One region of the Duganella dendranthematis genome, then DNA from elsewhere that is predicted to be linked to it. Evidence: predicted binding sites of a transcription regulator. Region 1 holds the regulator's gene; each other region holds the start of a gene.

Region 1 (4,150 bases):
GCTGTTCTGGGTGCAGGACACCAGCGCCTGGATGGCGACGTTGTAGCCGGCCGAGCCGGTGGCGCCCGAGACCGCGCAGGTCATGTGGTCAGGCTGCTTGATGATGGTGATGTTGTAGTCGGTGCCGTAGCTGATCTGCTTGGTGAAGGCGAAGCTGGTGGCGCCGGACGCCACGCTCAGCTGCTCGCCGCCGTTGCCCAGGATCAGGCCGCTGTTGTTCAGGCTGCTGATCGAACCCTGTACGGTGAACTGCTGCTTGCCGCCGCAAGCGGCGATGGTGGCCACCACGGCCAGCGCCGCAACGGCGCGTACTAACGAAAATTTCATGTATTTCTCCAAAGATTAGAACGGCGGCAGCTTATTTGCAGGTTACGCCCAGGCCCAGCTGGTCGGCGTTCGGCATCGTGCCCGGATTCAGCGTCGAGTCGACGGTGCAGGTCTGGCCGGTTGGCTGGGTCAGCACGGTGACGCCATACTGGGCAGTATTGCCGACCTTGGTTGGGAAGGTGAACTTGACGTCGGCGCCGCCGGCTGGCAGTACGGCGGTGGTGTCGGCGCCGTTGGCCAGCACCAGGCCGGTGGTGGTCAGGCCTTTGACGGTGCCGCCCAGGACGTAAGGGTTGGCGACACACGCAATGGTGACATAGTAGACGGTATAGACGCTGGCAGTGCCGGTGTTGGCCGACGGCGTGCAGACTGCGCCGGCTGGCGAGGTGGCGACTTCGACGTCGAATTTCTCGTCGACGGCCAGCAGTTTGGTGAAAATGAAGCTGGTGGCGCCGGCATCGATGGTGACTTTTTCACCATTGCCGTTGTTGACCAGCGTCAGACCGGTAATGGTCGCTCCGGTAGGGCTGTAAGTAATAGTGCCGGACAGTGCCAAGCTGCCATTATTGCCGCCGCACGAGCTCAGGATAACGGCACACAGCAGGGCGAAACCCGCACGCAGAAACGAACTTTTCATAAAACTCTCTCTCCAAAACGAATAGGGACCGGCAGCACGCACGGGAGGCAGCATATTACACTTGTGCGGCGTATTTTAGTGCATTTGGTAATACAGCCCATGCAAATGGATGTAACAGCGTGTGTCCCTGGCGGCTGGCCTTACAATATGCGTGTTTGCCATTTTCCCTCGCCATCATGACGCCACGCCGCCCGCTTGCCCTGCTGTTCGATCTGGACGATACCCTGTGGCCGATCGGTCCGGTCATTCTGGCCGCCGAAGTCAGCTGGCACGCCTGGCTGGCCGAGCATGCGCCGCGCGTCGCCGAAGCCTTCAGCGTGGCCGAGCTGCGGGTGCGTCGCATGGCGCTGCTGGAGCGCCGGCCCGCGCTGGTGGCCGACCTGTACCAGCTGCGGCGCGAGGCGCTGGCCGAGGTGTTTGCCGAAACCGGCGAAGACCCGGCCCATATCGAAGGCTCGATGCAGCACTTCGCCGTCCAGCGCAACATGGTGGCGCCGTACGCCGACGTGCTGCCGGTGCTGCCGCTGTTGCAGGGCATGCTGCGGCTGGGCGTGATCACCAATGGCAACGCCGACCTTGAAGTGATCGGCATGGACCACCATTTCGAGTACACGCTGTCGTCCTCGCAGTTCGGCCGCGCCAAGCCCGATCCCGGCATTTTCCATGCCGCCTGCGCGGCGATGGGGGTGGCGCCGCAGGATGCGGTCTACGTCGGCGACGACCTGCGGCTGGACGTGCAGGGGGCGCAAGCGGCCGGGCTGCGCGCAGTGTGGATGAATCGTCACGGCAGCCAGGCGCATCTGGAAGCGGGCGTCACGCCGGACGCCATTTGCGCCACGTTTGACGAGCTGCTGGCCTGGATTCATGGGCAGATGCAGCATAGCCGTGCATAATAGGCACAACTCTTACCTGTAATCACTGAAAATCAGCATGCAACTCGACACACGCGCCCAAACCCTGCTCAAGGCCCTGGTAGAACGCTATATCGCGGACGGCCAGCCGGTGGGATCGCGCGCGCTGTCCAAGATCTCCGGACTGGACCTGTCGCCGGCCACCATCCGCAACATCATGGCGGACCTGGAGGAGCTGGGCTATGTGGCCAGCCCGCACACCTCGGCCGGCCGGGTGCCGACGCCGCGCGGCTACCGCATCTTTGTCGACACCCTGCTGACGGTGCAGCAGCTCGACGAGCAAGCCATGGGCGCGCCGCTGCGCCTGCAGTCGCCGCAGCCGCAGAAGATGATCACCAATGCGGCGCAGATGCTGTCGTCGCTGTCGCAGTTTGCCGGCGTGGTGCTGAGCCCTCGGCGCGAATCGGTGTTCCAGCAGATCGAATTCCTGCGGCTGGGCGAGAAGCGCATTTTGCTGGTGATCGTGGCGCCGAATGGCGACGTGCAGAACCGCCTGCTGCTGACCGATGTCGACTACAGCCCGGCGCAGCTGGTGCAGTCGGCCAATTACATCAATCAGAATTACGGCGGGCTGGCGTTTGACGAGGTGCATGCGCGCCTGCAGAACGAGGTGCGGCAGCTGCGCGACGACATGGGCCGCCTTATGCAGGTGGCGGTGGAAGCCGGCAGCGAGGCGATGAAGGATGATTCGGACGACATGGTCATCTCGGGTGAGCGCAACCTGCTGTCGGTCAGCGATTTGTCGTCGAATATGACGTCGCTGCGGCAGATGTTCGATATGTTCGAGCAGAAGACCGGCTTGATGCAGCTGCTGGACGTGTCGGCCAAGGCCAGCGGCGTGCAGATTTATATCGGCGGCGAATCCAGCCTGGTGCCAATGGACGACATGAGCGTGGTCACCGCGCCGTACACCGCCAACGGCAAGATCGTCGGCACGCTGGGCGTAATCGGCCCGACGCGCATGGCCTACGAACGGGTGATACCGATTGTCGATATCACCGCGAAGCTACTGTCGAATGCCTTGAGCCACAGTTAGGCTGGGCGGTGCGGGCAGGCGGTCTTGGTGCAGTTGCCGTAGATCGCCAGCGCATGCTCGGCAATCTTGAAGCCGCGCTCATCGGCGATGGCGTGCTGGCGCTCTTCAATCGCCTCGTCGTAAAACTCTTCCACGTGGCCGCAGTCCAGGCACACCAGGTGATCGTGGTGCGAACCGGCGTTCAGCTCGAAAATCGCCTTGCCGCTTTCAAAGTGGTTGCGGTTGAGCAAGCCAGCCTGCTCGAACTGGGTCAGCACGCGGTACACCGTGGCCAGGCCCACATCCATGTTGTCGGCCAGCAGGATCTTGTACACATCCTCGGCGGTCAGGTGGCGCACTTCGCTATTCTGGAAAATATCCAGGATTTTGATGCGTGGCAGCGTGGCTTTGAGGCCGCTGGCCTTCAGATCGGTCGGATTGTTACCCATGGTCGAGACTCTTAATGTGGTTGGCGATAGCTAGCCGCTAGTTTAACGCACTCCGGGGCCGTCCGGAATTTTGCATTTACAAAGATTTGCACTTGTTTTGGCGGATAATGCCCCATCCCGCAGCGAGTGCTTTATGATATAGCGTTTTTCGGCACTTACGCTTGACCAGATTGAGGACATTTATGCGCGTCACCCAGGCTTTTTCGCAGTCTTTGTTGCACCGTTTCACTCCTATCGCCACCGCATGCGTGGCGCTGGCGCTGGGCGGCTGCGCGACCAAAACCACCCTGGGCGAGAAATCCACCGAGGTTCAAGACGCCGCACCGACGCTGGACGCCAGCAAAGGCGCGCAAACCACCACCACCACCAAGCTGCAACGCTTCATGTGGTTCTTCTCTCCGTATCGCCCGGATATCCAGCAGGGTAACTTTGTGTCGGAAGAAATGTTGTCGCAGTTGAAAGTCGGCATGACGCAGGACCAGGTCCGCTTCATCTTCGGCACTGCGCTGCTGACCGACCCGTTCCACGGCAACCGCTGGGATTACGCCTTCCGCCTGTCGCGCGGCAATGGCGAAGTGACCACCAGCCGCGTGATCGTGTTCTTCGACAAGGACAACAAGGTCGCGCGCTGGGAAGGCGGCAACTTGCCGACCGAAAAAGAATACATCGCCCGCATCGCCGGTCCGGTGCGCAGCGCCAAGAAAGAAGCGGCGGACGAAGCCGTGCTGGCCAAACCGGCGCCGGCTGCACCGCTGCCGTCCGGCACCGACAATCCGGCCGCTGCGGCGCCAGTGGGTGTGACGATTGGCAA
Region 2 (4,150 bases), 800 kb from region 1:
TGACCTTGTCGCTGCGGGCGCCGGGGGGCGCGGTGCGGCCGCTCAGTTCCCACAGCGTGACGCCGGGCGCGGCGTGGATGGCATTCAGTTGGTCGGGATGCAGCACCGGCGGCACGTCCTGCGCCAGTGCGATGGCCGGCAGCGCGGCGAGCAAAAGAGGGAATAATTTCATGCGCATCAGTTTAGCAGATGCAAAAAAGCCCGCGTCGCCGAAGCTTCGCGGGCTCTTGTTGGCAGGCTAAGTCAGCCGGCCGGCAACATTACATCATGCCGTCCATGCCACCCATGCCGCCCATGCCACCCATACCGCCCATGCCGCCGGCTGGTTTGTCTTCGGTGACTTCAGCGATCATGCAGTCGGTGGTCAGCATCAGGCCAGCGATCGACGCTGCGTTTTGCAGTGCCGAGCGGGTGACTTTAGCTGGATCCAGCACGCCCATTTCAACCATGTCGCCGTAGGTGCCGTTGGCAGCGTTGTAACCGTAGTTACCGGTGCCAGCCAACACAGCAGCAACCACTACCGACGATTCTTCGCCAGCGTTTTGCACGATCATGCGCAGTGGCTCTTCCATGGCGCGCAGAACGATCTTGATACCTGCGTCCTGGTCTGGGTTGTCGCCTTTCAGGCCTTGTACCAGCGCACGAGCGCGCAGCAGGGCAACGCCGCCGCCTGGCACGATGCCTTCTTCCACGGCAGCGCGGGTAGCGTGCAGTGCATCTTCCACGCGGGCTTTTTTCTCTTTCATTTCAACTTCGGTAGCAGCACCGACTTTGATCACGGCAACGCCGCCGGCCAGCTTGGCCACGCGCTCTTGCAGTTTTTCACGGTCGTAGTCCGAGGTCGCTTCTTCGATCTGCACGCGGATTTGCTTGACGCGCGCTTCGATGTTAGCGGCTTGACCAGCGCCATCGATGATGATGGTGTTTTCTTTGCCGACTTCGATACGCTTGGCTTGACCCAGTTCTTCCAGGGTGATTTTTTCCAGGGTCAGGCCGATTTCTTCAGCAACTACCTGGCCGCCGGTCAGCACAGCGATGTCTTCCAGCATGGCTTTACGACGGTCGCCGAAGCCAGGAGCTTTGACAGCAACGGTTTTCAGGATGCCGCGGATGTTGTTGACCACCAGGGTAGCCAGTGCTTCGCCTTCGATGTCTTCAGCGATGATCAGCAGTGGACGGCCAGCTTTGGCGACTTGTTCCAGTACCGGCAGCAGGTCACGGATGTTCGAGATTTTCTTGTCGCACAGCAGGACGAATGGGCTGTCCAGCGCGGCAACTTGTTTCTCTTGATTGTTGATGAAGTATGGCGACAGGTAGCCGCGGTCGAACTGCATACCTTCAACGATGTCCAGCTCGTCGTTCAGCGATTTGCCGTCTTCCACGGTGATCACGCCTTCTTTGCCGACTTTTTCCATCGCTTCAGCGATACGCTCGCCGATCGAGGTGTCCGAGTTGGCCGAGATCGCGCCGACCTGGGCGATTTCTTTCGAGGTGGTGGTTGGCTTGGCGATTTTTTTCAGTTCTTCGACGGTCGCTGCAACAGCTTTGTCGATACCGCGCTTCAGGTCCATCGGGTTCATGCCGGCGGCAACGAACTTCATGCCTTCGCGCACGATGGCCTGGGCCAGCACGGTTGCGGTGGTGGTGCCATCGCCGGCGTTGTCGCTGGTACGGGAAGCAACTTCCTTGACCATTTGCGCGCCCATGTTCTGCAGCTTGTCTTTCAGTTCAACTTCTTTGGCAACGGATACGCCGTCTTTGGTGACGGTAGGGGCGCCGAACGAACGTTCCAGCACAACGTTGCGGCCTTTCGGGCCCAGGGTGACTTTAACGGCGTTAGCCAGGATGTTCACGCCTTCAACCATTTTGGCGCGCGCTGCGTCGCCGAAAATAACTTCTTTAGCTGCCATGTTTATTGCTCCTTGAGGTGTTGAGTGGGATCAGTCGGGACCAGGAATTACTTGGTGACGATCGCCATGATGTCTTCTTCGCGCATGACCATCAGTTCCTGGCCGTCGATCTTGACGGTCTGGCCGGCGTATTTGCCGAACAGGACGCGGTCGCCTACCTTGACATCCAGAGGACGGACTTTGCCATCTTCCAGGATCTTGCCATTGCCAACCGCCAGGACTTCGCCTTGATCTGGTTTTTCAGCAGCCGCATCAGGGATGATCAGGCCGGACGCAGTTTTGGTTTCCTGGTCGAGGCGTTTGACGATTACGCGATCGTTCAAAGGGCGAAGGTTCATACAAAACTCCTTAATTTTTAACAATGGTACAGTTGGTTGTCGTTTCAATCAGATTGCTACGACGGAAAGTTGAGCTGGGTGCTGTTAGCACTCCACCGTAACGAGTGCTAATTATAGGGACGACCTCGGTCCATTTCAAGGCGCACAAGCTTGCGAAGCATCAAATAAACATGAAAATAGTATCGATATGACTACAATGCATGATCTTCACCGCGAATTTGCGCCTCCTGAGCCGTTGCGCGGCGCCATCCGGTGCTTCTGGCACACCCGCCGCGCCGACCATGGACCGCGCTTCGAAATCATCCCGGATGGGTATGCGGAGATCATTTTTTACTTCGGTAGCTGTTATCTGGATGGCAAGCCACTGCCGTCGCCATTCCTGATGGGTTTGCTCAACCAGCCGCTGCATCTGACCACCGACGACGTGCTGGAGGTGATCGGCGTCCGCTGTTATCCGTGGACCGTGTTCGATTTGCTCGGCCTGCCGGCGGACAGGGATGGCTTGCGCGCGTTCGAGCATCCGGTGGCGGCGCTGCAACCGGCTTTGCAAGCCTGCGTGGCTGACGGGCGCATCGAGGATGCGGTGGCGCTGCTGGCGGATTACTTCAACGGCGCACAGCCGGCAGCGCTGGATCCTACGCTGTTCAAGGCCGGCGCGGCGATGCTGGAGGCGCGCGGCGTGCTGCCGGTCAGCGAGGTGGCCGCAGCGGCGCATGCGACGGTGCGCACGCTGGAGCGCAAGTTCAAGCAGTCGTCCGGGCATACGGTGAAGGACGTGTCCGGCCTGATGCGCTTTGAACAGGCGCGTAACCGGCTGTGGGCCGAGCCGGACATCAAGCTTGCCGACTTGGCGCAGGCGCTGGGCTACACCGACCAGTCGCACCTGAGCCGCGATTTCAAGCGCTACAGCGGCATGACGCCGGCGGCGTTCGCGCGCAAGCGAAGACCGTAATTTTTGTCGCGTTTGTACAATCCGGCCTGGCCCGCAGAATTTAGACTTGCGGGCATGAAAACTTATGACATCATTATTTCAGGCGCCGGTCCGGTCGGCCTGTTTCTCGCTTGCGAGCTGGCGCTGGCCGACTGTTCCGTACTGATTCTGGAGAAGGCGGAAGATCCGCACTCGCCGTTGAAGCAGATGCCCTTTGGCATACGAGGTCTGAACGCGCCGTCGATTGAGGCGCTGGATCGTCGCGGCCTGCTCGACCAGCTGGAAGTGCCTAAACGTGTCAAAAATCCGTTTGGTCATGTGGGCTCGGCGCAGGCGGGGCATTTTGCTGGTATTCCGTTTTTGTATGGCGATATCGATACCGCACAGTGGCCGCATCGGCTGCCCAGTTCCACGCCCACCAATATGATCTCTGAAATGGCGGAGACCGAAGCGGTGCTGACGCGTCGCGCACAGGCGCTGGGCGTTGAGATCCGGCGTGGCGTGGGCGTGACTGGCGTTGAGCAGGATGATGCTAGCGTTACGGTGAAGGCCGGCTACAGCAGCTTCCAGGGACTGTGGCTGGTGGGTTGCGACGGCGCGCGCAGCGTGGTGCGCAAGGAGGGCGGTTTCGAGTTCGCCGGCACCGAGCCGGAATTCACCGGCTACACGGTGAAGGTGGATTTCGCCAATCCGGAGCTGCTTAATTCCGGCCGCAACGTTACGCCGCGCGGCATGTACTTTCAAACGCAGCCCGGCTACCTGGCTATCCAGGATTTTGATGGCGGCGCGTTTCATCAGCGCGGCGAGGCGGTCACGCTGGCGCACGTGCAATCGGTGTTGCGCAGGATTTCGGCTACCGACATCACCATCAGCGCACTGCACGTCGCCACCACGTGGACTGACCGCGCGCGCCAGGCCACCAGCTACCGCAATGGCCGCATCCTGTTAGCCGGCGATGCCGCGCACATTCA
Region 3 (4,150 bases), 1.7 Mb from region 1:
GGCACCTGTTGCGGCTGGAACCCAGCCAGTGTGAAGGTCAAACCATTGCGCGTGACGCTCGGCGTGCCGTTGGGCATGTTGTCGGACAGGACGAAGTTGCTGGCGCTGCCGTCCGGCTGCAGCAGCGCAAAGCTGAAGCTGATGTAGCCCGCCCAGACGCACACCGCGCCTGGGTGGCAGCGGCTGTCGTTGACACGTTCCAGTCGCACCACCGGCGCGCTGGCGGCGATGCTGGCGCTGGGATTGGCGACAGCGGCGCCGGTGATGGTCGCGCTGGCGCCCTGGCGCAGCACATAGACGGTGGTGAAATGCGCAGGCGCGGCAAGGGCGCGGCTGTTAGCGGCGCCGCAGGCGTACAGGGTGGCCATGATCGCGGCCAGCAATGGCAGCACGATCAGTTGACGAAATATAGTTGTTTTCATGGTAGACCTCTTGCTCAATTGAAGGCAAGCTTAGCAAAAAGACCATGAGCGTGGCGCACGAACGGCACGAGGTCAGCGCTAGCTCAAGGAGGCGCCAAAAAAAGTGCCGCGCGGCGCGAACGCCGGCGGCAGCTGGGGAGACTACTGTGCGGGCTTAGACGTAAGCAGCCAGCGCACCTTTCATTTTTTTCAGCGCAGCGGCTTCGATCTGGCGGATGCGTTCGGCCGATACACCGAACTCCGCAGCCAAAGTGTGCAGCGTGGCGCCGGAACCGTCGTCGTTCGCCAGCCAGCGGGACTCGATGATGCGGCGCGAACGGGCGTCCAGCTTGCCCAGCGCTTCTTCCAGTCCTTCCGATTGCAGACGCGTCACCTGTTCCGCTTCCAGCACGCGGGTCGGCTCGGAGGCTTCCGACGACAGGTAGGCGATTGGCGCGAACTTGTCATCTTCATCATCGGTCGGCGATTCCAGCGCGATGTCACGGCCGCTCAGGCGCGTTTCCATTTCGATCACTTCCTCGCGCTTGACGTCCAGCGTCTTGGCCAGTTGATCGATCTGGGCAGGCGTCATCGCATCCAGGCCGGTCTTGTGGCTGCGCAGGTTGAAGAACAGCTTGCGCTGGGCCTTGGTGGTCGCTACTTTGACCAGACGCCAGTTCTTCAAAATGTATTCATGCATCTCGGCCTTGATCCAGTGCATGGCGTACGACACCAGACGCACACCCTGATCCGGGTCGAAACGTTTGACCGCTTTCATCAGGCCGATATTGCCTTCCTGGATCAGGTCGCCATGCGGCAGGCCATAACCCAGGTAGCCACGGGCGATCGATACCACCAGGCGCAGGTGGGACATCACCAGCCGTTCGGCGGCGCCGAGGTCAGCCTGGTCTTTGAGGCGTTTAGCCAGCGAAATCTCTTCGTCATGCGTCAGCATCGGCAGGCGATTGACAGCCGAAATGTAAGCATCCAGGTTACCCAGGTTGCCACTAAACCCGAGTCCCAGAGCACTGTTTTTGGCAGGTACCACGGACATCATAGTCATTTTCGTTTCCTTCGCTTGAATACTGCTTGAGAGCACTTATGTACTCTGATGGACATATATTAGCACTCTCTATCGATGAGTGCCAATCACCCAAAATAAATGGGCCTGATAGTAGAACACTATCGGGAGTCCCGATGTGTTTAGAATGCGCGATGGATCTTAGGGCGGGCTTAATGATGGAAAACATCCTAAGCCTGGGGGATGGCGCGTTCCGTGCGCGGACGCACGAAACGGCTGGGGATGTCAGTTAAGGCGGGCGGTGTGGCGCTTGACCGAGAGGCGGGCGGCGATCAGGCCGAGCGTGGCAGACAGGGCCAGCAGGGCCGCCATGGCCGCCGGCGGCAGCGGCGCCAGTTGAAACTCGGATGCGTACAACCTTGCAAATTCAGCAATCGCGGTGTTCAGTGGCCGCAATGCCGCCGTCACGGCGCCCAGCGCCAGTGCGCCCGCGCCCAGGCCCAGCAGCGCGCCGGTGTAGTAGAAGGGGCGGTGGATGAAGCTGTCGGTGGCGCCGATCAGCTTGGACACCAGGATTTCCTCGCGCTGGGTCAGCACCTGCAGGCGGATGGTGTTGAAGATCACCGCCACCACCACCGTGCCCAAGGTGGCCGCCAGCAGCAGCAGCGCCAGGCGCAGGATGTTGATCAGCGCGGCCAGGCGCTTGACCCAAGCCGAGTCGACCTGCACGGTATCGACACCCGGCAGCGCGCGGATCTGCTCGGCCAACTGGTCGACGTCGCCACCGGCCTGGGCGTTGCGGAAGGCGTCCAGCTTCAGCACGTAGCTGTCCGGCAGCGGGTTGTCGCCGAGCGTGGCCAGTACATCGGCCAGGCCGTTCTTGTCTTTCAGGTTATCCAGCGCTTTTTCGCGTGGCGTGAAGACGATTTTGGCCTGCTTGTCCTTGACGGTCTGGCGCAGCTGCACGGCCAGCGCTTCGGCCTGGTCGCGCGGCGTGTCCTGCTTCAGGAAGACGCTGATTTCCGGATCGACCGACAGCGTTTCCGACATCGGCCGCACATTGTCCAGCAGCGTCACGCCCATGAAGGGCAGGGCCAGCGCGATCGCCACGACTAATATATTGAACAGGAAGCTGCCCGGCGAACGGCGCAGGTGTACCAGCGCGGCGGATAAGGCATAGCGGTGTTGGCGGAACCAGTAGGTCATGCTGCTTCTCCCACCTGGCCACGGTTGAGGTGGATGACGCGCGCGGCGGCATCCAGCATCTGTTCGTCGTGGCTGGAGATCAGGCAGGTGACGCCGACCGAATTGAAGGCTTTCAGCGCATCCAGCACTTTGTTGGCGCTGGCGCGGTCAAGATTGGCGGTTGGTTCGTCGGCCAAGATCACTTGCGGCCGGTTGACAATGGCGCGCGCGATCGATACCCGTTGCTGCTCGCCGCCGGACAGGGCCAGCGGCTGGGCATTGGCGCGGTCGCCGAGGCCGACTTTATCGAGGGCGGCGCGGGCGCGCTGCTCGGCCTGCGTGTGGGAGGCGCCGGTCACCAGCAACGGCAGCATGACGTTGGCCAGCACGGTGCGGTCGGTCAGCAGCCGCTGTTGTTGAAAGATCAAACCCAAGTTGCGGCGCAGGAAGGGCACGGCCACCGGCTTGATGCGGCTGATGTCCTGGCCGTTGACGATGACCTGGCCGGAAGTCGGCCGCTCCATGGCGGCGATCATTTTCATCAGGGTGGATTTGCCAGCGCCGGAAGGGCCGGCCAGGAAAACCAGTTCGCCTTTTTCCACCGTGAAGGAGATGTCGCGTAGCGCCATGACATCGGTGGAGTATTGTTTAGAGACGTTCCGGAATTCGATCATAGAGGTCTGGTGAGTAGGATTAGCCAAGCAGTGCTTCTACAAATTCGGCAGCCACAAACGGCTGCAAGTCTTCAATCTTCTCGCCCACGCCGATGAAGTACACCGGCACCGGACGCACGCGCGCAATCGCGGCCAGCACGCCGCCCTTGGCGGTGCCGTCCAGCTTGGTGATCACCAGGCCGGTCAGCTTGAGGGCGTCGTCGAAGGCCTTCACCTGCGCCAGCGCATTTTGCCCGGTATTGCCGTCGATCACCAGCAGAGTTTCGTGCGGTGCGCCGTCCATACCCTTGCCGAGCACGCGCTGGACTTTTTTCAGCTCTTCCATCAGGTGCAGCTGGGTCGGCAGGCGGCCGGCGGTGTCGATCATGACCACGTCCATGCCCTTGGCTTTGCCGGACTGCACGGCGTCGAACGACACGGCGGCCGGATCGCCCGAGGCTTGCGAGATCACGGTGATGTTGTTGCGCTGGCCCCAGACCATCAGTTGCTCGCGGGCGGCGGCGCGGAAGGTGTCGCCGGCGGCCAGCAGCACCGACTGGCCGTGCGTCTGCATGTGCTTGGCCAGCTTGCCGATGGTGGTGGTCTTGCCGGCGCCGTTGACGCCGGAGATCATCATCACGGTCGGCGTGTGGCGGCCCAGCACGAACGGGCGCTCCAGCGGCGTCAGCAATTCGATCAGCAGCTGTTTCAGCGCGGCCTTGACGGCGGCGGCGTCCAGCAGCTTGTCTTCCTTGACTTTGCGTTTGAGTTCGGTGAGCAGGTATTCGGTGGCGTCGACGCCGGCGTCGGACATCAGCAGCGCCGCTTCCAGCTCGTCGTACAGGTCGTCGTCGATCTTGGCGCCGATGAACAGCACCGACAGGTTGTTG

Evidence for each region. The regulator HrcA, encoded in region 1, represses chaperone genes, less so after heat shock. The targets are predictions, from matches to a motif close to TTAGCACTCNNNNNNNNNGAGTGCTAA.
Region 2: the regulator HrcA is predicted to act here: its motif matches at 2,333-2,359, upstream of groES (co-chaperone GroES).
Region 3: the regulator HrcA is predicted to act here: its motif matches at 1,524-1,550, upstream of rpoH (RNA polymerase sigma factor RpoH).

What each region holds. Positions count from the first base shown of each region.
Region 1 covers NZ_CP051684.1:1,883,623-1,887,772, reverse strand. The annotation lists gene HH213_RS08780 (hypothetical protein) at 1-327, opposite strand, end outside; gene HH213_RS08775 (hypothetical protein) at 359-964, opposite strand; gene HH213_RS08770 (HAD family hydrolase) at 1,141-1,857, shown strand; gene hrcA (heat-inducible transcriptional repressor HrcA) at 1,895-2,911, shown strand; gene fur (ferric iron uptake transcriptional regulator) at 2,908-3,339, opposite strand; gene HH213_RS08755 (outer membrane protein assembly factor BamE) at 3,522-4,150, shown strand, end outside.
Region 2 covers NZ_CP051684.1:1,081,959-1,086,108, reverse strand. The annotation lists gene HH213_RS05115 (cupin domain-containing protein) at 1-172, opposite strand, end outside; gene groL (chaperonin GroEL) at 261-1,910, opposite strand; gene groES (co-chaperone GroES) at 1,958-2,248, opposite strand; gene HH213_RS05100 (helix-turn-helix domain-containing protein) at 2,445-3,200, shown strand; gene HH213_RS05095 (FAD-dependent monooxygenase) at 3,255-4,150, shown strand, end outside.
Region 3 covers NZ_CP051684.1:3,560,131-3,564,280, forward strand. The annotation lists gene HH213_RS16255 (hypothetical protein) at 1-422, opposite strand, end outside; gene rpoH (RNA polymerase sigma factor RpoH) at 577-1,464, opposite strand; gene ftsX (permease-like cell division protein FtsX) at 1,708-2,628, opposite strand; gene ftsE (cell division ATP-binding protein FtsE) at 2,625-3,281, opposite strand; gene ftsY (signal recognition particle-docking protein FtsY) at 3,301-4,150, opposite strand, start outside.